DNA from 4 places in the Enterobacter sp. LM3 genome. Region 4 is predicted to be linked to each of the others. Evidence: predicted binding sites of a transcription regulator. Region 4 holds the regulator's gene; each other region holds the start of a gene.

Region 1 (6,129 bases), on a different contig from region 4:
ACGTATACGTCACCGTTGAGCGCCACCGTTTGATGGGCGGGTGCGTCAATGTCGCCCAGCGCCGCGATTTTTCCGTCCTGAATGGCGATATCAGTCAGGGTATCGTCAGTAAGACGCGCACGGCGCAGGAGTAAATCAAACATAGTGCTCTCCTGATAAGGCGGGCGCGCTGCGCCCGCGGGTGTTAAAGGGCGACCGGGAACAGCCAGCCTAAAATCATCGCACCGAGGATCGCACCACCGGTGATCGGCTTCTGCCAGAGATAGAACAGCAGTGCGCCTGCAAGCGACCCGATACCAATCGGAATGGATGCAGTCATGGCGCTCAGGATAATCAACGGCCCGAGGAAGCGCCCGGAAGCGTTACCTGCCCCCATCATCACGTCAGCACCGTAGGTCGAGTTACTCTGATTGATGGTGAACTTACGCGCCAGAATGATGACGTAACCAATCGCCAGACCAATCACCAGGCCGGTGATCAGGGCGGCAATAAAGTTGGTCACCGGGAACATGATGCCCGCTCCCAGCAGCAATGCAGGAACGCCGAGGCCAACGCCAGTCTGGATAGCCCCGCCGATATCTAAAATCCCCACCAGCGAGCCTTCGATGATACGGGCGAACAGGAAGCTGGCACCAAAGGCCGCTACCGCGCCGTAAACACCGGTATCAATCCCTGCTTTCAGCATCGCCACAAAAGCCACTTCGTTAAACGCGCCAATGCCGTAGAGGTAGTACATGTGCGTCCCGGCGAAGACGCCGGAGGAGAGCAGGCCAACGAAGATCGGGAACGACCAGTCGGCATACCAAAAACCTTTATTCTGTTCCATGTAGAGGCTCCTGTTATTTACCGCTGAGCGAGTTGTGGATCATGTCGAGCCAGTTCGGCACGGTCAGATGGAAGGATTCGATCATCTTCATATCGAAGCCACGGAAGAAGCCGCTCAGGACGAACAGCGCCACGATGGCCACCATCATCACTTTGGTGACGTGGTTCCAGCCGCTCTCTTCCACGCCTTTACCGATCAGAATACCCAGCACCAGACCCGGTACGGCGTTACCCATGATCAGCTGCGCCGCACCGCCAAACACGGTGGCCCAGAAGCCGGATTTTTTGCCTGCATCGATGGCCGCCAGCCAGAAGATAACCGGCATGACGGTGTTCACCAGCAGGTTAGCTGCCGGTACCAGCACCTTAACGGCCGTCACCTGAAGTGCAGCTGGAACGGAGGAGGCGGTAAGGTTAAGGAAGGTCACGACGATCATGCCGATCACGCCGCAGGCAATCGCCATCTTGCGGGGATCGTGGAGTGTTTCGCCGACGTTACGGTTTTTGAGCATTAGCGCCGCTGCGCCCCAGTTCGGGATAATGCGGTGGTCAACGTCCTGAGTGAATGCACCTGCGGCCACGGAAGAAGCCCAGGCGTTAAAGAAGAAGCCTAACCCAAAAGAGAAGTGAGAAGCCGGGTCCCCTTCACAGGAGTTCAGTTCCCCCAACGTACGAAACGCGCCCATACCCTGAGTGGTAGGCGCATGAAACATGCGTGCAGCCCCGGCCCCCACACCGACGCCAACCAGGCCGCCAATGATGAGCGATTTTATTAATATAATTAAGAACATCAGTCTGCCCTTTTATGAAGAATCAGCGTTGCGTGACGAAATCCACCCGATCAAGATTGATGGCAGTCACGTTGACGGTCACATCCAGCTCCACGCTGTAGGTGCGTCTTTCCCGGCGCAAAAAGAAGAACAGGAAGGCTTCTTTACGCACCGCTTCTTGCGCCTGAACAACCTGCACATCCTGTGGCTCAATACGCAGTAAGATATGCGGTGAGGCTTGCATCACCGCGGCCTGAACGTGGTTGAGCGCATCGGCAAAGGCACGCGCCTTGGCATCGCCTTTGCCCTTCACTCTCACGGTGGTCGTGAACTGTTCTTTCATGCTTATGCGCCGTGCTTCTTCTGCCACGCCTGTACCAGACGCTCGCCCAGCTCTTCTTTATCCATAAAGCCGAAGCCCAGCACGTTGCAGCCTTCGTTGATGGCGGTTACGCCCTCTTCCACAGAACGCATGCCGTATTTGGCTTTGTAGCCATATTTGGTTTGCGCAGTAATGGCACCCGCGCCACCGCTGCCGCAGAAGGAGATGCCGAAGGTGGCGTTTTCCGCTTTCATCACGTCACCCAGTTTCATATCTGCCGCCACCCCCGGCACGACAACCGCACGTCCACCTGCCTTTTCCACGCCGGCGGCCACTTTCTGACCTTTACCCAGGCGATCGCCAATCACGACTGTAATCTGTTCCATGTGTTGCTCCTTAAAGGTTGTCTTTCGCGACTTCAAAGTGAACGGAGAGCAGCCAGGCCTCTTCATCAGGAAGGTTGCCAAACTGCGCCACCACTTCGCGGGCAAGTCGCATTGAATCGGGTGAAATCTCGTCGAACAGCTCTGCTTCTACTTCCGGCAGCGGCTCGCCGGTCACAGACCGGTGCGCCATCGCGCGAACGTGTGAGGTCAGCATCTGTTCCTGTACTGCATTAGGGATGATGTTGTGCCGGGCCAGCAGGGTATAGACCTGCTGCAGCATGGTGTTAGCGAGCTGTTCTGTTTGCACCGCCTGATCCCCAACGTCGTTCATTACCGCTCCGTTAATCACTCGTCTTACCCCGTTAATGGCTCTGGAATAAAACTAACGATGACGACGAAGGGTTTGTAGCGAGTTGTTTTCCACTTCGAAGTGGAAAGGAAAGCAGCAGCAGTGATCTGTGCCACATAAATACGCTGAATTTGAATAAATCAATGCATTTACGTGATGAATATCACTCAATCTGGCGGCACAAAAGGGATGAGTAAAGCAGAAAAGATTACGAGCAGACTCGTAGAAATGTGACGTGGATAAGGTTTTCTTATGGGGATTCGCTAGAGTGGCGACGGGTGCTTGAGACTGACCGTCTCAGGCATGGGACGGAAAGTGGAAAGCCCCGCCTGATAGAAAATCAGGGCCGGGGCTCGAAACGACACGCACAACCGTGGAGTTCGCTACCTCGCCCGCTTTAAAGCAAGGAGGCATCCATGAAACGCCAGTCCCTGATTATCCGGGGTTTGATGATTATTGCTTTGACAATAATCATTTTAACGCTGGTGACGAGGAAAACACTGTGCGAGATCCGTTTTCGAAACGGCTCGTTTGAAGTGACAGCGCGGATGGATTGTCGCTCCGGAAAGTAGGGAGCAAGCATGCGGGGGCGCGTAATGCACCTCCGCACACGGAGAAAGGGCGTACAGCTCAGGCACCCAATTAACGATACTTTTTGTGATACGTATTGCGTGTGGTCACAAACTGATCGGCTGCTGCACGAGCTTCTTTCACTTTGCCTTCATTCGCGAGCTTCAGCGCACCGTCGATCTGGCCCACCAGCACGTCAAAGCCGTGGAGATAGTCCTTCATCTCGGCGCTGTCAGCCGCTTTGTTTTCCAGCTTAGGTGGCGTGGATTTTTTCGAGTCTAATGCCGCCTCACGCATTTTGGTCAACGCGTCTTTCATTTCTGCTGCATTGTCCGTTTTCTGAACGATCTTCAGGTTTTCACTGAGAATACCCATGTTGCTTTCAAGATCGGCAGCAAACGCAGAAGAGCCAAGAACCAGCGTTGAAGCCGCGACGATCGCTAACAGGTGTTTACGCATTGCTCACTTCCTTTTTTATTATTAACGATAAGCGTAATACCCTAAATAATTCGAGTTGCAGGAACGCGTGCAGCCAACGCACCTGCAGTTTGAAGTATGACGGGTATTATTGACCGGCAATTTTCATTTCCGGCAGAAGAACTGAACCACACTGTATATTGCTACGTGTTTCAATATCGTTACCGACAGTAACAATATTGCGCCACATATCTTTCAGGTTGCCGGCAATAGTGATTTCACTCACCGGATACTGGATTTCACCGTTTTCAACCCAGAAGCCCGCCGCACCACGAGAGTAATCCCCGGTCATGCCGCTCACGCCCTGGCCCATCAGCTCCGTCACCACCAGGCCGGTCCCCATCTCTTTCAGCATCTGCTCAAAGTTCAGACCTTGCCCGGCAATACGCCAGTTATGAATGCCACCCGCGTGACCCGTGCTTTTCAGCCCCAGCTTACGTGCAGAATAGTTGGTCAGCAACCACTGGGTCAGAATACCGTCTTTGATGATATCGCGGCGTTCTGTGCGCACGCCTTCGCTGTCGAATGGCGTAGAAGCCAGACCTTTAAGCAAATGCGGATGCTCTTCGATAGTCAGCCATTCCGGCAGGATCTGTTTACCCAGCGAATCAAGCAGGAACGTCGATTTACGGTAAACCGAGCCACCGGCAATCGCCCCGACCAGATGGCCAAACAGGCCAGTCGCCACTTCATTGGCAAAAATAACCGGGGCTTTCATGGTAGAGAGCTTACGCGGTGACAGGCGAGAAAGTGTGCGCTGCGCACACTCAGCACCGACCCACTCCGGAGACTGCAAATCCTCCAGCGCACGGCCAATGGTATAGGCGTAGTCACGCTCCATATCGCCATTTTCTTCGGCAATCACACAGCTGGACAGCGAATGACGGGTCGAGCAGTAACCCTGCAACATCCCGTGGCTGTTGCCGAATACTTTGATGCCGTAGTGGCTGTTGAAACTGCCGCCTTCGGTATTGGTGATGCGTTTATCAGCCTGCAGGGAGGCCTGCTCGGCACGCGCAGCCAGTTCGATCGCTTCGTCCGGGGTGACTTCCGCCGGATGGAAAAGATCGAGATCCGGGGCATCAAACGCCAGCAGCTCTTTGTCGGCAACACCTGCGTAAGGATCGGGGGACGTATAACGCGCGATATCCAGCGCAGCCTGCACCGTACGGGCAATGGCATCCGGGCTGAGATCGGTCGATGATGCACTGCCTTTGCGATTCTGGTGATACACCGTGATCCCCAGAGCACCATCGCTGTTGAATTCTACATTCTCCACTTCGCCATAGCGGGTACTCACGCTAATGCCAGTGGTTTTGCTGACCGCCACTTCCGCGCCATCTGATTTACCTGAAGCGAGCGTCAGCGCGGTGGAGACGGCTTCTTCCAGAAGCTTACGCTGCGCTTCAACTTGTGAGGTTACTTTCATCGCAAATGCCATACTGTAAGAGAGAGTTAACTGAAGTCTAACAGAGAACCGTTTTTCAGTGCGCGTCTTAACTGGTAACATTAGCCTCTTTTTTTAAGGAGCCTGACATGACTAAGCAGCCCGAAGACTGGCTCGACGACGTTCCCGGTGATGACATCGAAGACGAAGATGATGAGATCATCTGGGTCAGTAAAAGTGAAATTAAACGCGACGCCGAAGAGTTAAAACAGCTTGGCGCAGAAATGGTAGAACTGGGTAAAAACGCGCTGGATAAGCTCCCGCTCGACCAGGATCTACGTGATGCCATTGAACTGGCACAGAAAATCAAAAAAGAAGGCCGCCGCCGCCAGCTTCAGCTTATCGGTAAAATGCTGCGTCAGCGTGACGTCGACCCGATTCGCCAGGCGCTGGACAAGCTGAAAAACCGCCACAACCAGCAGGTTGCGCTGTTCCATAAACTGGAGCAGATCCGCGATCGTCTGATTGAACAAGGTGATGACGCTGTGCCAGAAGTCTTAAATCTGTGGCCAGACGCCGACCGCCAGCAGCTGCGTTCTTTGATCCGCAACGCGAAGAAAGAGAAAGAAGGGAATAAGCCGCCGAAATCTGCGCGCCTGATTTTCCAGTATCTTCGCGAGCTGTCTGAGAACGAAGAGTAACATTCGAACCGCCTGTTCCCCTCACCCTGACCCCCTCCCCAAAGGGGCGAGGGGAATTGAACAGCCTCTCCCCTTTGGGGAGAGGCTGTGGTGAGGGGATTACTCGACCACTTCCGCTTTCTTCGCCAGACCGTCCAGCAGTTTCTGATGGATCCCACCAAAACCGCCGTTGCTCATCACCAGAATGTGATCGCCAGGCTGTGCAGATTTCACCACCATATCCGCAAGCGTATCAACGTCCGCACTCCAGTGCGCAGGCTGTACGCAGGCATCGGCAACTTCCGCCACCTGCCACGGAATATGCTGCGGCTGCAGCAGGAAGACTTCATCGGCACGCCCTAA
Region 2 (6,129 bases), on a different contig from region 4:
AGCAGATCTTCACGCACAATGACCAGCGTCAAACCCGCCGGACCAATGTTTTTCTGTGCACCGGCGTAGATCACACCGTAGCGGCTCACATCAATTGGCGCGGAGAGAATGGTGGAGGAGAAATCGGCTGCCACCACCACATCTTTGCCAAAATTCGGCGTTTCATCGATGGCAATACCGTCGATGGTTTCGTTCGGGCAATAGTGCAGATAGGCTGCGTTATCAGAAAGCTGCCACTCGCTCATTGGCTTCACGGCACGCAGGCCATCAACGGTAATTTTGCCGTCAATAACATGTGGCGAGCAGTATTTTTTGGCTTCTTTCACTGCGCTTGCAGCCCAGTAGCCAGCGTCAACATAGTCAGCGGTCGTTTTGCCGCCCAGAATATTCAGCGGAACGCCAGCAAACTGACCGCGTCCACCGCCGTGGCAGAACAATACTTTGTAGTTCGAGGGAATATTCAGCAGATCGCGAAAATCCTTTTCTGCCTCTTCCGCCACCTGAATAAACTCTTTACCACGGTGGCTGATTTCCATCACCGATGTACCAAGACCGTTCCAGTCACAAAGTTCCTGTTGAGCCTGTTTAAGCACGTCTGCCGGTAACATCGCCGGACCTGAACTGAAATTAAAGACTTGAGCCATTTCCCCTCACCACGCTAAAAGCCATAAGTTATAACTGTGGATATCGGTTTTATCATTCAGTGACACGCGCCGCAATGTCTAAAACTTATGACCGGCGAAATGTGTCTGTCGTCACACAATACAATCTGCCACCTTGCTGTCACAAAACCGATAAAATGGCTGCCAGGTGATCGATTTGCCCCGGCTAACCTTCGTCCATCCTGGATTCACGCGGCGTGGACATTATTGATTGTTCTTCTGCCCTATAGCCCTGCCTTTTATTTTCGCCGAAGATAGCACCTGTCATGCAAAACCCGTATCATTGCGCGCTTTACGTACGATAAAAGTGAACGCCATGACTCAAACGTTTATCCCCGGCAAAGACGCCGCTCTGGAAGATTCCATCGCTCGCTTCCAGCAGAAACTGACCGACCTGGGCTTTAATATCGAAGAAGCCTCCTGGCTGAACCCGGTGCCTCACGTCTGGTCTGTGCATATCCGCGATAAAGACTGTGCACTGTGCTTTACCAACGGTAAGGGCGCGACGAAAAAAGCGGCTCTGGCCTCTGCGTTGGGTGAGTATTTTGAACGTCTGTCGACCAACTATTTCTTCGCCGACTTCTGGCTGGGTGAAACCGTCGCAAAAGGCCCGTTCGTTCACTATCCAAATGAAAAATGGTTCCCGCTGACCGAAGACGACGAACTGCCAGCAGGCATTCTGGATGCACGTCTGCGCGCGTTCTACGATCCGGAAAACGAACTGACCGCCAGCATGTTGATTGACCTGCAGTCCGGCAATGAGGAACGTGGTATTTGCGCCCTGCCGTTTACCCGCCAGTCCGATGACCAGACCGTCTATATCCCAATGAATATCGTCGGCAACTTGTACGTGTCTAACGGCATGTCCGCCGGTAACACCCGCAACGAAGCGCGCGTGCAGGGTCTGTCTGAAGTCTTCGAACGCCACATTAAAAACCGCATTATTGCCGAGTCTATCAGCCTGCCTGAGATCCCGGCTGACGTCCTGGCACGCTATCCGGGCGTGGTAGAGTCCATCGCTAAGCTGGAAGCGGAAGGTTTCCCAATCTTTGCCTATGACGGCTCTTTGGGCGGTAAATATCCGGTTATCTGTGTGGTGCTGTTCAACCCGGCTAACGGAACCTGCTTTGCTTCCTTCGGTGCACACCCGGACTTCGGCGTAGCGCTGGAGCGTACCGTGACCGAGCTGCTGCAGGGTCGCAGTCTGAAAGATCTCGACGTGTTTACCCCACCAACGTTTGACGACGAAGAAGTGGCCGAGCACACCAACCTCGAGACGCATTTCATCGACTCCAGCGGTTTGATCTCCTGGGATATGTTTAAGCAGGACGCGGACTACCCGTTCGTGGACTGGAGCTTCGCCGGTACCACTGAAGAAGAGTTCGCCACCCTGATGGCTATCTTCGACGCAGAAGATCAGGAAGTTTATATTGCTGACTACGAGCACCTGAGCGTCTACGCATGCCGCATTATTGTTCCAGGCATGTCCGACATTTATCCGGCGGAAGATCTGTGGCTGGCGAACAACAGCATGGGCGCACATCTGCGTGAAACGCTGCTGGCCTTGCCGGGCAGCGAGTGGGAAAAAGAAGATTATCTGAACCTGATCGCCCAACTGGACGATGAAGGTCACGATGACTTTACCCGCGTACGCGAACTGCTGGGTCTGGCGACCGGTAAAGACAACGGTTGGTATACCCTGCGCATTGGCGAGCTGAAAGCGATGCTGGCGCTGGCTGGTGGCGACCTGGATCAGGCGCTGGCCTGGACCGAGTGGACAATGGAGTTTAACCAGTCCGTCTTCTCTGCCGAGCGCACCAACTACTACCGTTGCCTGCAAACCCTGCTGCTGCTTGCGCAGGAAGAAGATCGTCAGCCACTGCAATATCTGAATGCATTCGTGCGTATGTACGGTGCAGAAGCGGTGGAAGCAGCCAGCGCGGCGCTGAGTGGTGAAGAGCCGTTCTACGGACTTCAGGCTGTTGATAACGATCTGAAAGCCTTCCCGGCTCATCAGTCGCTGTTGAATGCTTATGAGAAACTGCAGAAAGCTAAAGCGACTTACTGGTCAAAATAAGCGCACATAACATGAGTAGCAGTAGGCGTATTCAATCGTCTGGGCTATATTACGGGGCGATTTCATTGCCCCGTTTTTTATTTTCTTCGGCAATGACTGTTAATTGTAATAATAAAGTTAAACACGGGTAAATATAATAATGCTTACCCGGGCTTTGCTGTTACTTTTTATGGTAAATACTCCATTTTAATTAACTGTCCAGGAGATGGTCGAACGAAAAAATTCAACTCTTTTCATAACTTTTAAAATTTATTTTTATACGGATAATCAAATACTTACTCCGCATTTGTTGTAAAACCATACGCATTGCGGGCCTATAAGCCAGGCGAGATATGATCTATATCAATTTCTCTTCTATAATGCTTTGTTAGTATCTCGTCGCCGACTTAATAAAGAGAGAGTTAGTGTGAAAGCTGACAACCCTTTTGATCTATTACTCCCAGCTGCGATGGCCAAAGTTGCCGAAGAAGCGGGTGTCTATAAAGCAACGAAACATCCGATGAAGACGTTCTATCTGGCGATCACGGCCGGTGTGTTCATCTCTATCGCTTTCGTCTTCTACATCACTGCGACCACCGGTACTGCCGCGATGCCTTTCGGCATGGCCAAGCTGGTTGGCGGTATTTGCTTCTCACTGGGTCTGATTCTTTGCGTGATCTGCGGTGCAGACCTCTTCACCTCAACGGTGCTGATTGTGGTGGCGAAAGCCAGCGGAAGAATTACCTGGGGCCAACTGGCGCGCAACTGGCTTAACGTCTATGTTGGTAACCTGATTGGTTGTCTGCTCTTTGTTCTGTTGATGTGGCTCTCTGGCGAGTACATGACCGCCAACGGCGGCTGGGGACTCAACGTCCTGCAAACCGCTGACCACAAAATGCACCATACATTTATCGAAGCTGTTGCTCTCGGCATCCTCGCAAACCTGATGGTCTGCCTGGCGGTCTGGATGAGCTACTCTGGTCGTAGCCTGATGGATAAAGCCATGATTATGGTTCTGCCGGTTGCGATGTTTGTTGCCAGCGGCTTTGAGCACAGTATCGCAAACATGTTTATGATCCCGATGGGTATTGTAATCCGCAACTTTGCGAGCCCGGAGTTCTGGACTGCAGTTGGGTCAACTCCGGAAAGTTTCTCTCACCTGACTATTATGAATTTCATTACTGATAACCTGATCCCTGTCACTATCGGGAACATTATCGGTGGGGGTCTGTTAGTTGGGTTGACATACTGGGTCATTTACCTGCGTGGCGACGACCATCATTGATGGTTATCTCAGGCAGTAAATAAAAAATCCACTTAAGAAGGTAGGTGTTACATGTCCGAGCTTAATGAAAAGTTAGCCACAGCCTGGGAAGGTTTTACTAAAGGTGACTGGCAGAATGAAGTAAACGTCCGTGACTTCATTCAGAAAAACTACACCCCGTATGAAGGTGACGAATCCTTCCTGGCTGGCGCAACTGACGCGACCACCAAGCTGTGGGACAAGGTAATGGAAGGCGTTAAACTGGAAAACCGCACTCACGCGCCAGTTGATTTCGACACTTCCGTTGCTTCCACCATCACTTCTCACGATGCTGGTTACATCAACAAAGCCCTTGAGAAAATCGTTGGTCTGCAAACTGAAGCGCCACTGAAACGTGCAATCATCCCGTTCGGTGGTATCAAAATGGTTGAAGGTTCCTGCAAAGCGTATAACCGCGAGCTGGACCCAATGCTGAAAAAAATCTTCAGCGAATACCGCAAAACCCACAACCAGGGTGTATTCGATGTTTATACCAAAGACATTCTGAACTGCCGTAAATCTGGCGTTCTGACTGGTCTGCCAGATGCGTATGGCCGTGGCCGTATCATCGGTGACTACCGTCGTGTTGCACTGTACGGTATCGACTTCCTGCTGAAAGACAAATACGCTCAGTTCGTTTCCCTGCAGTCTGACCTGGAAAACGGCGTAAACCTGGAAGCCACTATCCGTCTGCGTGAAGAAATCGCTGAACAGCACCGTGCGCTGGGTCAGATCAAAGAGATGGCTGCTAAATATGGCTGCGATATCTCTGGTCCTGCTACCAACGCTCAGGAAGCTATCCAGTGGACTTACTTCGGCTACCTGGCTGCTGTTAAGTCTCAGAACGGTGCAGCAATGTCCTTCGGTCGCGTATCCACCTTCCTGGACGCTTACATCGAACGTGACATCAAAGCAGGCAAAATCACAGAACAAGACGCTCAGGAAATGATTGACCACCTGGTCATGAAACTGCGTATGGTTCGCTTCCTGCGTACGCCTGAATATGATGAACTGTTCTCTGGTGACCCAATCTGGGCAACTGAGTCTATCGGTGGTATGGGCGTTGATGGCCGTACTCTGGTTACCAAAAACAGCTTCCGCTTCCTGAACACCCTGTACACCATGGGTCCTTCTCCGGAGCCGAACATCACCGTTCTGTGGTCTGAAAAACTGCCTCTGAACTTCAAGAAATTCGCCGCTAAAGTGTCCATCGACACCTCTTCTCTGCAGTACGAGAACGATGACCTGATGCGTCCGGACTTCAACAACGATGACTACGCTATCGCTTGCTGCGTAAGCCCAATGATCGTTGGTAAACAAATGCAGTTCTTCGGTGCGCGTGCAAACCTGGCGAAAACCATGCTGTACGCAATCAACGGCGGCGTTGATGAAAAACTGAAAATGCAGGTTGGTCCTAAGTCTGAACCAATCAAAGGCGACGTGCTGAAGTTCGACGAAGTGATGGACCGTATGGATCACTTCATGGACTGGCTGGCTAAACAGTATGTTACTGCGCTGAACGTTATCCACTACATGCACGACAAGTACAGCTACGAAGCCTCTCTGATGGCGCTGCACGACCGTGACGTTATCCGCACCATGGCGTGTGGTATCGCTGGTCTGTCCGTTGCTGCTGACTCCCTGTCTGCAATCAAATATGCGAAAGTTAAACCAATTCGTGACGAAGACGGCCTGGCTGTTGACTTCGAAATCGAAGGCGAATACCCGCAGTTTGGTAACAACGACTCTCGCGTTGATGACATGGCGGTTGACCTGGTAGAACGTTTCATGAAGAAAATTCAGAAACTGACTACTTACCGTAACGCTATCCCGACTCAGTCTGTTCTGACCATCACCTCTAACGTTGTGTATGGTAAGAAAACCGGTAACACCCCAGACGGTCGTCGTGCTGGCGCGCCATTCGGCCCAGGTGCTAACCCAATGCACGGTCGTGACCAGAAAGGTGCGGTTGCCTCTCTGACCTCCGTTGCTAAACTGCCGTTTGCTTACGCTAAAGATGGTATCTCTTACACCTTCTCTATCGTGCCAAACGCGCTGGGTAAAGACGACGAAGTGCGTAAAACTAACCTCGCGGGTCTGATGGATGG
Region 3 (6,129 bases), on a different contig from region 4:
TCGCCCGTCTGGCTGAGGCCTGAGGGCGAAATAAGAACTACACCTGGAAAAACGCCGGTGAGTAGCCTGAGCGCTCATGCTTAGCGGCCGACATTAACTATGGTAAAGGAGAGGCTTATGTTTCGTTGGGGCATTATATTTCTGGTTATCGCGTTAATTGCCGCCGCGCTGGGCTTTGGTGGTCTGGCGGGGACGGCAGCGGGTGCGGCGAAAATTGTCTTTGTCGTCGGCATTATCCTGTTCCTGGTCAGCCTGTTTACTGGACGTCGCCGTCCATAGCTATGCATTACTCTGACAGCGACACTGAAGCCAGTCCTTGCGACTGGCTTTTTCTCATTTGAGTACCCGTGGGGATGTGCGTTACTGTGTCTGAACATGACCACGGGCTGGAGGAGCATAAATGGATTATCACCTCGCCAGCCAGGCGCAGCGAATGAGGCACAATTTGATAGCGAGGATCTGGCGTGATGCACTGCTTTGTCGACACCCATTGCCACTTTGATTTTCCGCCGTTTACGGGTGATGAAGAACAAAGCATTGCGAGAGCCGCCGAAGCAGGCGTTCAGGCGATCATTGTACCTGCGATCGAAGCGGCTAATTTTGAGCGTGTTCTTAACCTCGCTCAGCACCATCGCGCCATATATGCTGCACTTGGGCTGCATCCGATAGTTATTGAGCGTCATCTTGATGAGCATATTGAGAAGCTGGATGTGGTTTTGCAAACCGCCGGGAACAAACTCGTCGCCATCGGTGAGATCGGGCTCGATCTCTGGCGCGATGATCCGCAGTTTGAGCGCCAGCAGGCTCTCCTGGATGCACAGCTCAGGCTGGCAAAACGCCACGATCTGCCGGTGATCCTCCATTCCAGACGTACCCATGACAAACTGGCAATGCATCTGAAACGTATCGATCTGCCGCGAACGGGCGTTGTGCATGGTTTTTCTGGTAGCCTGCAACAGGCACAGCGGTTTATTGAACTGGGTTATAAAATTGGCGTTGGTGGGACAATTACCTACCCGCGTGCCAGCAAAACCCGGGAGGTGATGGCACAATTGCCGCTGTCAGCGTTGTTACTGGAAACGGATGCCCCCGATATGCCGCTCAACGGTTTTCAGGGACAGCCTAATCGCCCGGAGCAGGCGGCGCATGTGTTTACCACGCTGTGCGAGCTGCGTGAGGAGCCAGAAGTGCTCATTGCCGGGGCGTTGCTTGAGAATACCCGTTCACTCTTTGGCGTCACACTATAGATAAAGCGCCGGGCGGATCACCGTAATCTTTTGTTTTTCCATCGCCAGTGCCAGCGGTTCAACGTCGTCCGGCGTGGCGCTGCGCCATGACGCTGCCTCACCGTAAACCCCCTGTGCGTGAAAGGCATTGATCCGCACCGGGACATCCCCCAGAGAACGGATAAAGACGATCAGCGGTTTGAGATGTTCCAGATAATCACACTGATCCGGGATCACCAGCAGCCGCAGTTCCGTTAACCGTTGATGTTGCGCCAGCCAGCGGATGCTGTGTTTGATCTGCGGGTTTTCACGCCCGGTCAGGAAGCGGTGATGCTCATTTCCCCAGGCTTTCAGATCCAGCATGGCACCGTCAAACACCGGCAGCAGTTTTTGCCAGCCGGTTTCCCCTAACAGACCATTACTGTCCACCAGACAGGTTAAATGACGTAGCGCGGGATCGGTTTTGATCGCCGAGAAAAGGGCGATCAAAAACGGCAGCTGCGTGGTGGCTTCTCCGCCGCTTACGGTAACCCCCTCTATAAACGGTGCTGCTTTGTGAATTTGCGTGAGGATCTCTTCCACGCTGAAGCGGTGCGCCATGGGTGTCGCCTGTTGCTGGCATAAATGCAGGCAGGTATCGCACTGCTGGCAGTGGCTCTCCTGCCACCAGACGCGTCCGGCCTGAATGTTCAGCGCATCGTGCGGGCAATGGGGGACGCAATCGCCGCAGTCGTTGCAGCGACCGATTGTCCACGGGTTGTGGCAGGTTTTGCAGCGCAGGTTGCAGCCCTGCAGGAACAGCGCCAGGCGGCTGCCTGGACCGTCCACACAGGAGAAGGGGATAACCTGACTAACTAAAGCGCATCTGCTGTTCATGGCTTATCACGCGTGGCTGACGTTCCAGAATGCGGGTATTTCGCGCGGCCTCCTCGCCAAGCCACGTCGTGTTCGTGCGCGACCCGGCTTCGCGGTATTTTTCCAGATCCGACAGGCGCACCATATAGCCGGTAACGCGCACCAGATCGTTACCGGCGACGTTGGCGGTAAATTCGCGCATACCCGCGTTAAACGCCCCCAGACAAAGCTGTACGACCGCCTGCGGGTTACGTTTTACCGTCTCTTCCAGCGTCAGAATATCGCTGATCCCGGACGTGTAGTGTTGATGGTGCGGTGCTACGGCCAGCAGGTGGCTGATGGGATCGGGTTCATCACCGTAAGGCAGACGTGCGCCCGGCGTGGTGCCTGAGTCGGAACTGATCCCCGACTGTGCATGCAGGAGCGCGCGCTGTTTCCAGCCGTATTTCACCGGGGTGTTTTCAACAAACGCCGAGAGCTGCTCGCTAATGCGATAGCCCAGTGCGTTGGCCTGCTCATCCTTACCGTAACGACCTTTGATACCGCCTTTCTCACAAAGCAGGTTCACCGCTTCAGCCAGACCGTACATGCCAAACATTGGCACGAAACGATCGCTATCAATCAGCCCCTCTTTGACCAGGAAGCTATTCTCAAAGAAGCCGGATTTTTCATACAGGAACGCGCAACGCGCATCAATGATGGCTATCTGTTGCTGGCAGTAGTGCGGCAACGTGCGGGTGAAGAAGTCTTCAGGGGAATGGCTGCGTTCAGCAATCGCCTTCAGGTTGAGGCGTACCAGAGTGCTGCCACCGCCTGCGAGCGGCAGGGAGTTGTAACAACTCACCACACCATAGCGGCCTTTTGTGAAAATTTTATCATTGACTGGGCCATTAGAAACATGTGGTTTACTGCATTCACAAATGTTTTTTGCCACGCTCAGCAGCAGAGTGTCGGGCGTAACATCCGGGTCATAAATAAAGGTCAGATTGGGTGCGACCTGCTTCATTTCTGCATCCGCACGTAGAATGGCACGCGTGATGGGGGTGTCCGCCGGGCCGATGTTGGCATGCATAAAAGCATCAGGTAGCGTTCTGTCGAGGTAACGCCAGAAACGTTTTATTCGAACATCGATTTCTTCTTGTGTTAGAATTCTAACATACGGATCCAGTAACGCATCGAGTTGTCCCAGGTAGACCGGCATTGATGTGACGGATGGCACATGGTGATACAGGATGGTTAACAGCGAGAGGGCATCATCAAGATCTTTTGCCCCTTCCAGCTCCAGCCATTCCGAGCCGTTAGCCAAAAATTTTGCGTAATCCGGCAGGACGTAACGGGGTTTGTAAGGCGCATGGCCTTCGAACATGTCGCAGATAACGCCCTCGTCCAGTGCGGCACGGGCAGCCTGAGGCAGGTCTGGATAGGGGAGATTGTTCTCCGCTTCCAGCGCCAGAAAATGCCGCTTTTGCTCCGGGGTTAATACCGGGCTTGTCACAATGTTCTGACAACGTTGTTGCAGGGCGTCGGGGCCGGCGTGGGACATATTCGCTTCCTTTATTGTTCTGCGGATGATGAACGGATTGTAGGAAGCCATCCCGTCAGGGCCTTTGATCCGACAGGGGTAATCGCTGCTTTAGTCAGCAATTAGCGAACTAAAGTTTGAAGTTGATCTCATTACAGTAATGCAAATTTGTACGCAGTTTTCATTAACTGTGATGAATGTCGAAGTGTAAGTGCGGGTGAATGTTAGAATACTCACAGACCCGCAAGGTAAATTTATACGGCAATGCCGTTGGAGAATGTTATGACCGATTTAACTGCAAGCAGCCTGCGCGCGTTGAAACTGATGGACCTGACCACCCTGAACGATGACGACACCAATGAGAAAGTCATCGCCCTGTGCCATCAGGCGAAAACGCCCGTCGGTAATACCGCAGCCATCTGTATTTACCCGCGTTTTATCCCGATTGCACGTAAGACTCTGAAAGAGCAGGGCACGCCGGACGTGCGTATTGCTACCGTGACTAACTTCCCGCACGGCAACGACGATATCGACATTGCGCTGGCAGAAACCCGCGCGGCCATTGCCTACGGTGCTGATGAAGTTGACGTGGTGTTCCCGTATCGCGCACTGATCGCGGGCAACGAGAAGATTGGTTTCGACCTGGTGAAAGCCTGTAAAGACGCGTGTGCTGCGGCAAACGTGCTGCTTAAAGTCATCATCGAAACCGGTGAACTGAAAGAAGAGGCGCTGATTCGTAAAGCGTCTGAAATCTCCATCAAAGCCGGTGCGGATTTCATCAAAACGTCTACCGGTAAAGTGCCGGTTAACGCTACCCCGGAAAGCGCACGCATCATGATGGAAGTGATCCGTGATATGGGCGTGTCCAAAACCGTTGGTTTCAAACCAGCTGGTGGCGTGCGTACCGCTGAAGACGCGCAACAGTTCCTGGCGATTGCTGATGAGCTGTTCGGTGCGGACTGGGCGGACTCCCGTCACTACCGCTTTGGCGCATCCAGCCTGCTGGCAAGCCTGCTGAAGGCGCTGGGTCACGGCGACGGTAAGAGCGCAAGCAGCTACTAAGATTTGAAATGCCGGGTGGCGCGTAGCGAGCCCGGCCTACTTCGGGAGGTTACCGTGTTTCTCGCACAAGAAATTATTCGTAAAAAACGTGATGGTCATGCATTAAGCGATGAAGAAATCCGCTTCTTTATCAATGGTATTCGTGATAACACCATCTCTGAAGGGCAAATTGCTGCTCTGGCGATGACCATTTTCTTCCACGATATGTCGATGCCTGAGCGTGTATCGCTGACCATGGCGATGCGAGATTCAGGAACCGTTCTGGACTGGAAAAGCCTCGACCTCAATGGTCCGATTGTAGATAAACATTCCACCGGTGGTGTGGGTGACGTAACCTCGCTGATGCTTGGCCCAATGGTCGCGGCCTGCGGGGGTTACATTCCGATGATCTCCGGGCGTGGCCTGGGACACACTGGCGGTACGCTCGATAAACTGGAAGCCATTCCGGGCTTCGATATCTTCCCGGATGACAACCGCTTCCGCGATATTATTAAAGATGTGGGTGTGGCGATTATCGGCCAGACCAGCTCTCTTGCTCCGGCAGACAAGCGTTTCTACGCTACCCGCGATATCACCGCAACCGTTGACTCCATCCCGCTGATCACCGCCTCGATTCTGGCGAAAAAGCTGGCGGAAGGTCTGGATGCGCTGGTGATGGACGTGAAAGTGGGCAGCGGCGCGTTTATGCCAACGTATGAACTTTCTGCTGCACTGGCCGAGGCTATCGTTGGTGTTTCCAACGGTGCGGGCGTGCGTACCACTGCACTGCTGACCGATATGAACCAGGTGCTGGCTTCCAGCGCCGGTAACGCCGTTGAAGTGCGTGAAGCCGTGCAATTCCTGACCGGTGAATACCGTAACCCGCGCCTGTTCGACGTGACAATGGCACTGTGCGTGGAGATGCTTATCTCCGGCAAACTCGCCAAAGACGACGCAGACGCGCGCGTGAAACTGCAGGCGGTACTGGACAACGGTAAAGCGGCAGAGATCTTTGGCCGTATGGTTGCCGCGCAGAAAGGCCCGGCTGATTTCGTGGAAAACTACGCAAAATACCTGCCAACCGCGACGCTCAGCAAAGCCGTTTATGCTGATACCGCTGGGTTTGTTTCTGCGATGGACACCCGTGCGCTCGGCATGGCGGTGGTCTCAATGGGCGGTGGTCGTCGTCAGGCGTCGGACACCATTGATTACAGCGTCGGTTTTACCGATATGGCCCGCCTGGGTGACAGCGTCGACGGACAACGCCCACTGGCGGTGATCCACGCGAAAGATGAAAACAGCTGGCAAGAAGCGGCAAAAGCCGTGAAAGCCGCCATCCAGCTCGACAATAAAGCACCAGAAAGCACACCAACGGTCTATCGTCGTATTACCGAATAGCAGTATACTGATCTGATCACTTACTTTTGAGCACTACGTACGGAGAACAATTATGAAACGTGCATTTATTATGGTGCTGGACTCCTT
Region 4 (6,129 bases):
CAACGTACTGTGAATTTTCAGGCCAGCTGCCGCCTTGAAGAGGGGAATGGTCCTTCTGCCTCTCTCATCGGGACGCTGCCGCTTGGGCCACATGCGCCCGGGTTGCCCCATCTGTGCGCCATTCACTACCATCTCTATCACGGACTCGTGGAGAATGCAGGCAAGTACCGTCGCGTCGATATTTCTAAGGGCGATATCCTGTTTTGCCACTTTGACTACATCGAGAAAGCCGGTAACGAATTGATGGAAAAACTGGAAAATGAAGGTTATCTGGTGGGATGTGGAAAAGAGGCGTTTATTGCCAGGATCAGCCACTACTATTGTGAAATTAACATGCTGCATCCTTTTATGAGCGGTAATGGTATTGCACAGCGCATTTTCTTTGAACAACTGGCTATCCACGCCAGTTACTTGCTGGACTGGCGCGATATCGATCCGGCCCACTGGAAGCGTGCCAATCAGAACGGAGCAATGGGGGATTTGACGGCCCTGAGCGCGATCTTTCGCAAAGTGGTGAGCGAAGCACGGGAAACTGAGTAGAATAGAGCGGCCTTTTTGTTCTGGAGCCGCCATGATCCTGCTGATTGATAACTACGATTCCTTCACCTGGAACCTTTACCAGTATTTCTGCGAACTGGGTGCAGAGGTCGTTGTTCGCCGTAATGACGACATCAGCCTGGCAGAGATTGAAACGCTGGCCCCGCAGAAAATTGTCATCTCGCCAGGGCCGTGTACCCCGTCGGAGTCCGGTATCTCTCTGGACGTTATCCGCCACTATGCGGGTAAGCTACCGATCCTGGGCGTCTGCCTGGGTCATCAGGCCATTGCTCAGGTCTTTGGTGCGACCATCGTTCGCGCGGCCACAGTGATGCACGGCAAAACGGCACCGGTTACCCACACGGGTACTGGCGTGTTCACGGGGTTAAATAATCCGTTAACCGTCACCCGCTACCATTCTCTGGTCATTGATCCGCCAACCCTGCCCGCCTGTTTTGACGTGACTGCCTGGAGTGAAACGCAGGAGATCATGGGGATTCGCCACCGTGAATGGGATCTTGAAGGGGTGCAGTTCCACCCGGAGAGTATTCTGAGCGAACAGGGCCACCAGCTGCTGGCGAATTTCCTTAATCGCTGAATATCTATTGCCTTGTTGTGATTTTTTATGCATATTTTGTGATTATATTTTCACAATCAATGTGACATAAAATGGATGGTCATGACATGGCAACTGAACAACCAGCAATCACCCGCGCAACATTTGATGAAGTCATTCTGCCAATTTATGCTCCGGCTGAGTTTATCCCGGTGAAAGGAAAAGGCAGTCGCGTCTGGGATCAGCAGGGTAAAGAGTACGTAGATTTCGCCGGTGGGATTGCGGTGACGGCGCTGGGTCATTGTCATCCTGCGCTGGTGGAGGCGCTGAAAACTCAGGGAGAAACCCTGTGGCACACCAGCAACGTCTTTACCAACGAACCGGCTTTGCGCCTGGGGCGTAAGATAATCGATGCGACGTTTGCTGAGCGTGTGCTGTTTATGAACTCTGGCACTGAAGCCAACGAAACCGCATTCAAACTGGCACGTTACTACGCCTCAACGCGTCACAGCCCGTACAAAACCAAAATCATTGCCTTCCATAACGCGTTCCACGGACGCTCACTGTTTACCGTTTCCGTTGGCGGCCAGCCGAAGTACTCCGACGGCTTTGGTCCCAAACCGGCCGACATTATCCACGTGCCGTTTAACGATCTGCACGCGGTGAAAGCGGTCATGGACGATCACACCTGCGCGGTGGTCGTGGAGCCAATTCAGGGTGAAGGTGGCGTCACGGCTGCAACCCCGGAATTCCTGAAGGGGCTGCGCGAGCTGTGCGATGCGCATCAGGCGTTGCTGGTGTTTGACGAAGTACAGAGCGGGATGGGGCGTACCGGCGATTTGTTCGCCTACATGCATTACGGCGTAACCCCCGATATTCTGACCAGCGCTAAAGCGCTCGGCGGTGGCTTCCCGGTCAGTGCGGTGCTCACCACCCAGGATATCGCCTCTGCGTTCCACGTGGGTTCCCACGGTTCGACCTACGGCGGAAACCCGCTGGCCTGCGCCGTTGCGGGTGCCGCGTTCGATATCATCAACACACCTGAAGTGCTTGATGGCGTAAGTGCGAAGCGTGAGCTGTTTGTGAAGCATCTGCAACAGATTGACGACCAGTATGACGTGTTCAGCGAGATCCGCGGTATGGGGTTGTTGATTGGTGCCGAGCTGAAGCCGCAATACAAAGGCCGTGCGCGCGATTTCCTGCATGCCGCAGCCCACGAAGGGGTGATGGTGCTTAATGCCGGGCCAGACGTGATGCGCTTTGCGCCGTCGCTGGTGGTGGCAGAGAAAGATATTGAAGAGGGGTTAAACCGCTTTGCCGCAGCGGTCGGGAAGATAGTCCGGGGATAACCTCATTGCCCGACGCAATCAATATGGCGTCCGCTTTAACACACGCGTTAGCCATATGCCGTGATGCGGACGCTGACGCCATGCCACCGACGAAATGGTGTGCATGGTGTTCAAATGCCCCAGAATGCGCTGCAAATGCTGCTCCAGGGTGCTCATCGGTCCGTGGGTCAGCGTTTCCGGCGCTTCCAGAATGTTTGCATCTCCCGTTTCTCCCGGCGCGTCATACTCCAGACGCTGCTGACAGCGCTGCAGGGCAATTTCACACGACTGCAAATAGCGTTGTGCCAGATCCGGCGTCAGCATCGTATGCTCGCGTGCGAGCGTGGTCATGGCGTTGATATGCTCGACGATAAACTGGCTGTGGGTTACCCACAGCTTCATGTCTGCCAGATAATTCGAGTTAAAGCCCGGTTCCAGCATGGCCTGGTTAAGGGAGTTAAACAGGGCATTATGTGCCTGATTAACCCTCATTCGCTGGTACGCCAGCGGGGAGGGTTGCGGGTCGTCGCTCAGTATTAAGCGGATCGCCTGCTGGTCTGCTTCCAGTGCATCATGGGCGTTCTGCCTGAGTAACCCGCTTTGCCATTGCGGCCACAGCCAGACCATGCCGCCAAAAGCAATCAGACAGCCAATCAGCGTATCCACCAGCCTGGCAATAATAAACTGTTCGCCGTTCAGCGTGAGCAGCTGCAGGGTATACACCGCAGTTACGGTAAAGCCCACCATCGCCCAGCCGTAGTTCTTGCGGATGATCAGATAGCTCACCAGCGTTATCGCCAGCATGCCCACCAGCGTATACCCTTCCGGGACGTGAAAGTGTAGCGTCACGCCTGCAATAATCAGCCCCGCCATTGTACCGCCCGCCCGGTGCAGAATACGCACCCGCGTTGCGCCATAACCGTTCTGCGTGACAAACAGTATGGTCATTAAGATCCAGTACGGTTTCGGCAGATGCAGCGCCACACCCATCAGGCTGGCGATGCTGAGCATGACGCTGATCCGCGCGGCGTTGCGCAGGGCGGCGGATTTCAGGGATAAATAGCTTCTGAGGGCAGGCAGTAGCGGCAGACGCTTTTGTTTATCGGCCATCAGGTCGCGTGGATAGAGTGGCCGCTGGGTGCGTAGCACGCGCGCGATGCGGCTGAAATGCCATGCGGCAAACTGCCCGACCGGGTTATCCGCATGCTGACGGGCAATTTTTTCCAGCGCACCGAGCTGTTTGTCCATGTTGAAGCGCGTCGGGTAGCGGTGATACAGAATATCGTCCGCCAGCACGCGAAGGCGCGCGGCAACGGTTTGCGCGTTCCAGCGGATCACCGCTTCTGCGTGGCTGCGCTCGACCAGCTTCTGCACCTCCTGCGGCTGATGCAGGCTTACCGAGATATGCTCCTGCAGATCCAGCCCCACCTGGAATACGCGGAGCAGCCGTTTGTACTCATGGTTTTTATTGGCGGCGAGCATATGTAGCTGTTGGTAACACTGGCTGATGAGATCCACCACTTTCTGCTGGCGTGCCAGCAGCGGCGGCAGTGATTTTTCCGGATCGGTGTGCTGGGTGAGCAGGGTGTACTTTGCTTCACAGTAATCCGCCAGCAGGATATAGAGCAGGCTCAGGGATTCGCGCAGCGGCTGTTCCCGCCACATCCAGAACCAGAACCAGTTAAACAACCCGTACCATAGCGTGCCGAGAGCGTAGATCAGCAGCGGCTCCCACACCGGCATATTACCCGCGAGGCTAAGGGTAAAGATGGCCGCAATCAGCGAGGCAGGTAGCAGGCGGGCATGCAGTGAGCTGATTTCAGCCGTTACTCCCAGCGTCATCGCCAGCACGGTTAAAATCAGCGGCAGCGGGATATCGCGGGTCAGCAGGAGTTGCACGGCGAGGCTACAGCCAGCAAACAGGCAGCCACCAATAATCAGACGTTTGAAAAATCGCTTATGGGGCGTGTCCAGACCGGCGATGTTGCAGCAGGCGGGAACGAGAGAAAACAGCAGACCCTGTTGAAGGTGTCCGAGGATCAAACCCACGGCCACAGGAAGGCACAACACCAGCGTTTGTCGCAGTGCATAGTTAACTTCCGGGTGGTAGATCAGCCTGCGCCACATGGGGGAATAGAGACAAAAACGGCGTGACACCTTGCGATGACACGCCGTTTGGCCGGAATTAACGAGTTCCGTAAACCACGATGGTTTTACCGTGCGCGGAGATCAGATTCTGGTCTTCCAGCATTTTCAGGATACGACCCACTGTTTCACGAGAGCAACCGACGATCTGACCAATTTCCTGACGGGTGATTTTAATTTGCATACCGTCCGGGTGGGTCATGGCATCTGGTTGTTTCGCCAGGTTCAGCAGCGTCTGCGCGATACGACCGGTCACGTCGAGGAAGGCAAGGTTGCCCACTTTCTCAGACGTAACCTGCAGACGGCGAGCCATCTGGGAAGAAAGACGCATCAGGATGTCCGGGTTAACCTGGATCAACTGACGGAATTTCTTGTAGGAGATTTCAGCCACTTCACATGCTGTTTTTGCACGAACCCAGGCACTACGTTCCTGGCCTTCTTCAAACAGGCCCAGTTCGCCGATGAAATCGCCCTGGTTCAGATAAGAAAGGATCATCTCTTTCCCTTCTTCATCTTTGATCAGCACTGCCACCGAGCCTTTGACGATGTAATACAACGTTTCCGCTTTTTCACCCTGGTGAATCAGCGTGCTCTTCGATGGGTACTTATGAATGTGGCAATGAGACAAGAACCATTCGAGAGTCGGGTCTGTTTGCGGTTTGCCAAGCACCATGCGCTGTTATCCTCTGTTATAAGCTGTCTCCAGAGTCATAAATCGCATCCTGACTCTGGGGTTGCAATCGAATTCTTACCCATACCTGGGAAGTCGGCTGTCGTAACGTTTCGCAGCCAGTAAAGTTTGATGTCCTCTGCATACATGTGTAACGTCAATGTATTACTGTAGCATCCTGAGTGTTTTAGCATAGCTTTCGCCGCGTGTCTCCTGGTGTCTCGCTTCAGCATGACGCAGGTCGCCTTCCATTGCGAGAAATGTAACGCGCGCGTAATCTGTCACCAAAAATGCAACGTTGGAGTTAAGGAATATATGCAAGCGCGTGTGAAATGGGTTGAAGGTTTAACGTTCCTGGGCGAATCCGCTTCCGGGCACCAGATTTTGATGGATGGTAACTCCGGCGATAAAGCGCCAAGTCCAATGGAGATGGTGCTGATGGCCGCTGGTGGATGCAGTGCCATCGACGTGGTGTCGATTTTGCAAAAAGGCCGTCACGACGTGACCGGCTGCGAAGTCAAGCTCACGTCCGAACGTCGCGAAGAGGCACCGCGCCTGTTTACGCACATCAACCTGCATTTTGTTGTTACTGGCACAGCGCTGAAGGACGCGGCGGTATCACGCGCGGTCGATCTTTCGGCTGAAAAATACTGCTCTGTGGCGTTAATGCTGGAGAAAGCGGTAAAAATCACGCATTCGTATGAAGTGATTGAGGCGTGAAGTCGGGGGCATCGTGCGCGTAGATGCCCTCACCGTAACCCTCTCCCACGGGGCTGAGGGTTCCCCAGTAATTTTTTTCTTCTTAAGCAATTAAACTATTTCATTGAAATATAAGACTTATAGCGACTCCATGGTCCGGCTGAAAATCGCCGAAGCGTTTCCGTAAGGCCGGG

Evidence for each region. Region 4 encodes CRP, which controls carbon source genes, mostly activating them, when cyclic AMP is high. Its sites were predicted from a motif close to ATGTGANNNNNNTCACAT; they were not measured.
Region 1: ACJ9N4_RS12955 (glycine dehydrogenase) is a predicted target of CRP. The motif match lies at 2,804-2,821, and genes of this name have one in related genera.
Region 2: focA (formate transporter FocA) is a predicted target of CRP. The motif match lies at 3,070-3,087, and genes of this name have one in related genera.
Region 3: deoC (deoxyribose-phosphate aldolase) is a predicted target of CRP. The motif match lies at 3,739-3,756, and genes of this name have one in related genera.

The regions. Positions count from the first base shown of each region.
Region 1 is NZ_JBJURN010000010.1:107,239-113,367, reverse strand. It holds gene ACJ9N4_RS12980 (amidohydrolase/deacetylase family metallohydrolase) at 1-143, opposite strand, end outside; gene ACJ9N4_RS12975 (DUF4310 family protein) at 185-826, opposite strand; gene ACJ9N4_RS12970 (DUF4311 domain-containing protein) at 840-1,616, opposite strand; gene ACJ9N4_RS12965 (DUF4312 family protein) at 1,639-1,938, opposite strand; gene ACJ9N4_RS12960 (SFCGS family glycine-rich protein) at 1,941-2,303, opposite strand; gene ACJ9N4_RS12955 (glycine dehydrogenase) at 2,314-2,652, opposite strand; gene ACJ9N4_RS12950 (Hok/Gef family protein) at 3,069-3,224, shown strand; gene cybC (cytochrome b562) at 3,295-3,681, opposite strand; gene pmbA (metalloprotease PmbA) at 3,788-5,140, opposite strand; gene yjgA (ribosome biogenesis factor YjgA) at 5,236-5,787, shown strand; gene mpl (UDP-N-acetylmuramate:L-alanyl-gamma-D-glutamyl-meso-diaminopimelate ligase) at 5,887-6,129, opposite strand, start outside.
Region 2 is NZ_JBJURN010000001.1:140,585-146,713, forward strand. It holds gene serC (3-phosphoserine/phosphohydroxythreonine transaminase) at 1-644, opposite strand, end outside; gene ycaO (30S ribosomal protein S12 methylthiotransferase accessory factor YcaO) at 979-2,739, shown strand; gene focA (formate transporter FocA) at 3,146-4,003, shown strand; gene pflB (formate C-acetyltransferase) at 4,055-6,129, shown strand, end outside.
Region 3 is NZ_JBJURN010000005.1:246,898-253,026, reverse strand. It holds gene ACJ9N4_RS08835 (DUF1328 domain-containing protein) at 118-279, shown strand; gene ACJ9N4_RS08830 (TatD family hydrolase) at 465-1,247, shown strand; gene ACJ9N4_RS08825 (YjjW family glycine radical enzyme activase) at 1,242-2,102, opposite strand; gene ACJ9N4_RS08820 (YjjI family glycine radical enzyme) at 2,077-3,624, opposite strand; gene deoC (deoxyribose-phosphate aldolase) at 3,886-4,665, shown strand; gene deoA (thymidine phosphorylase) at 4,720-6,042, shown strand; gene deoB (phosphopentomutase) at 6,095-6,129, shown strand, end outside.
Region 4 is NZ_JBJURN010000022.1:53,838-59,966, forward strand. It holds gene ACJ9N4_RS18805 (putative adenosine monophosphate-protein transferase Fic) at 1-540, shown strand, start outside; gene pabA (aminodeoxychorismate synthase component 2) at 572-1,135, shown strand; gene ACJ9N4_RS18815 (aspartate aminotransferase family protein) at 1,222-2,442, shown strand; gene ACJ9N4_RS18820 (YccS/YhfK family putative transporter) at 2,461-4,548, opposite strand; gene crp (cAMP-activated global transcriptional regulator CRP) at 4,607-5,239, opposite strand; gene ACJ9N4_RS18830 (OsmC family protein) at 5,552-5,956, shown strand.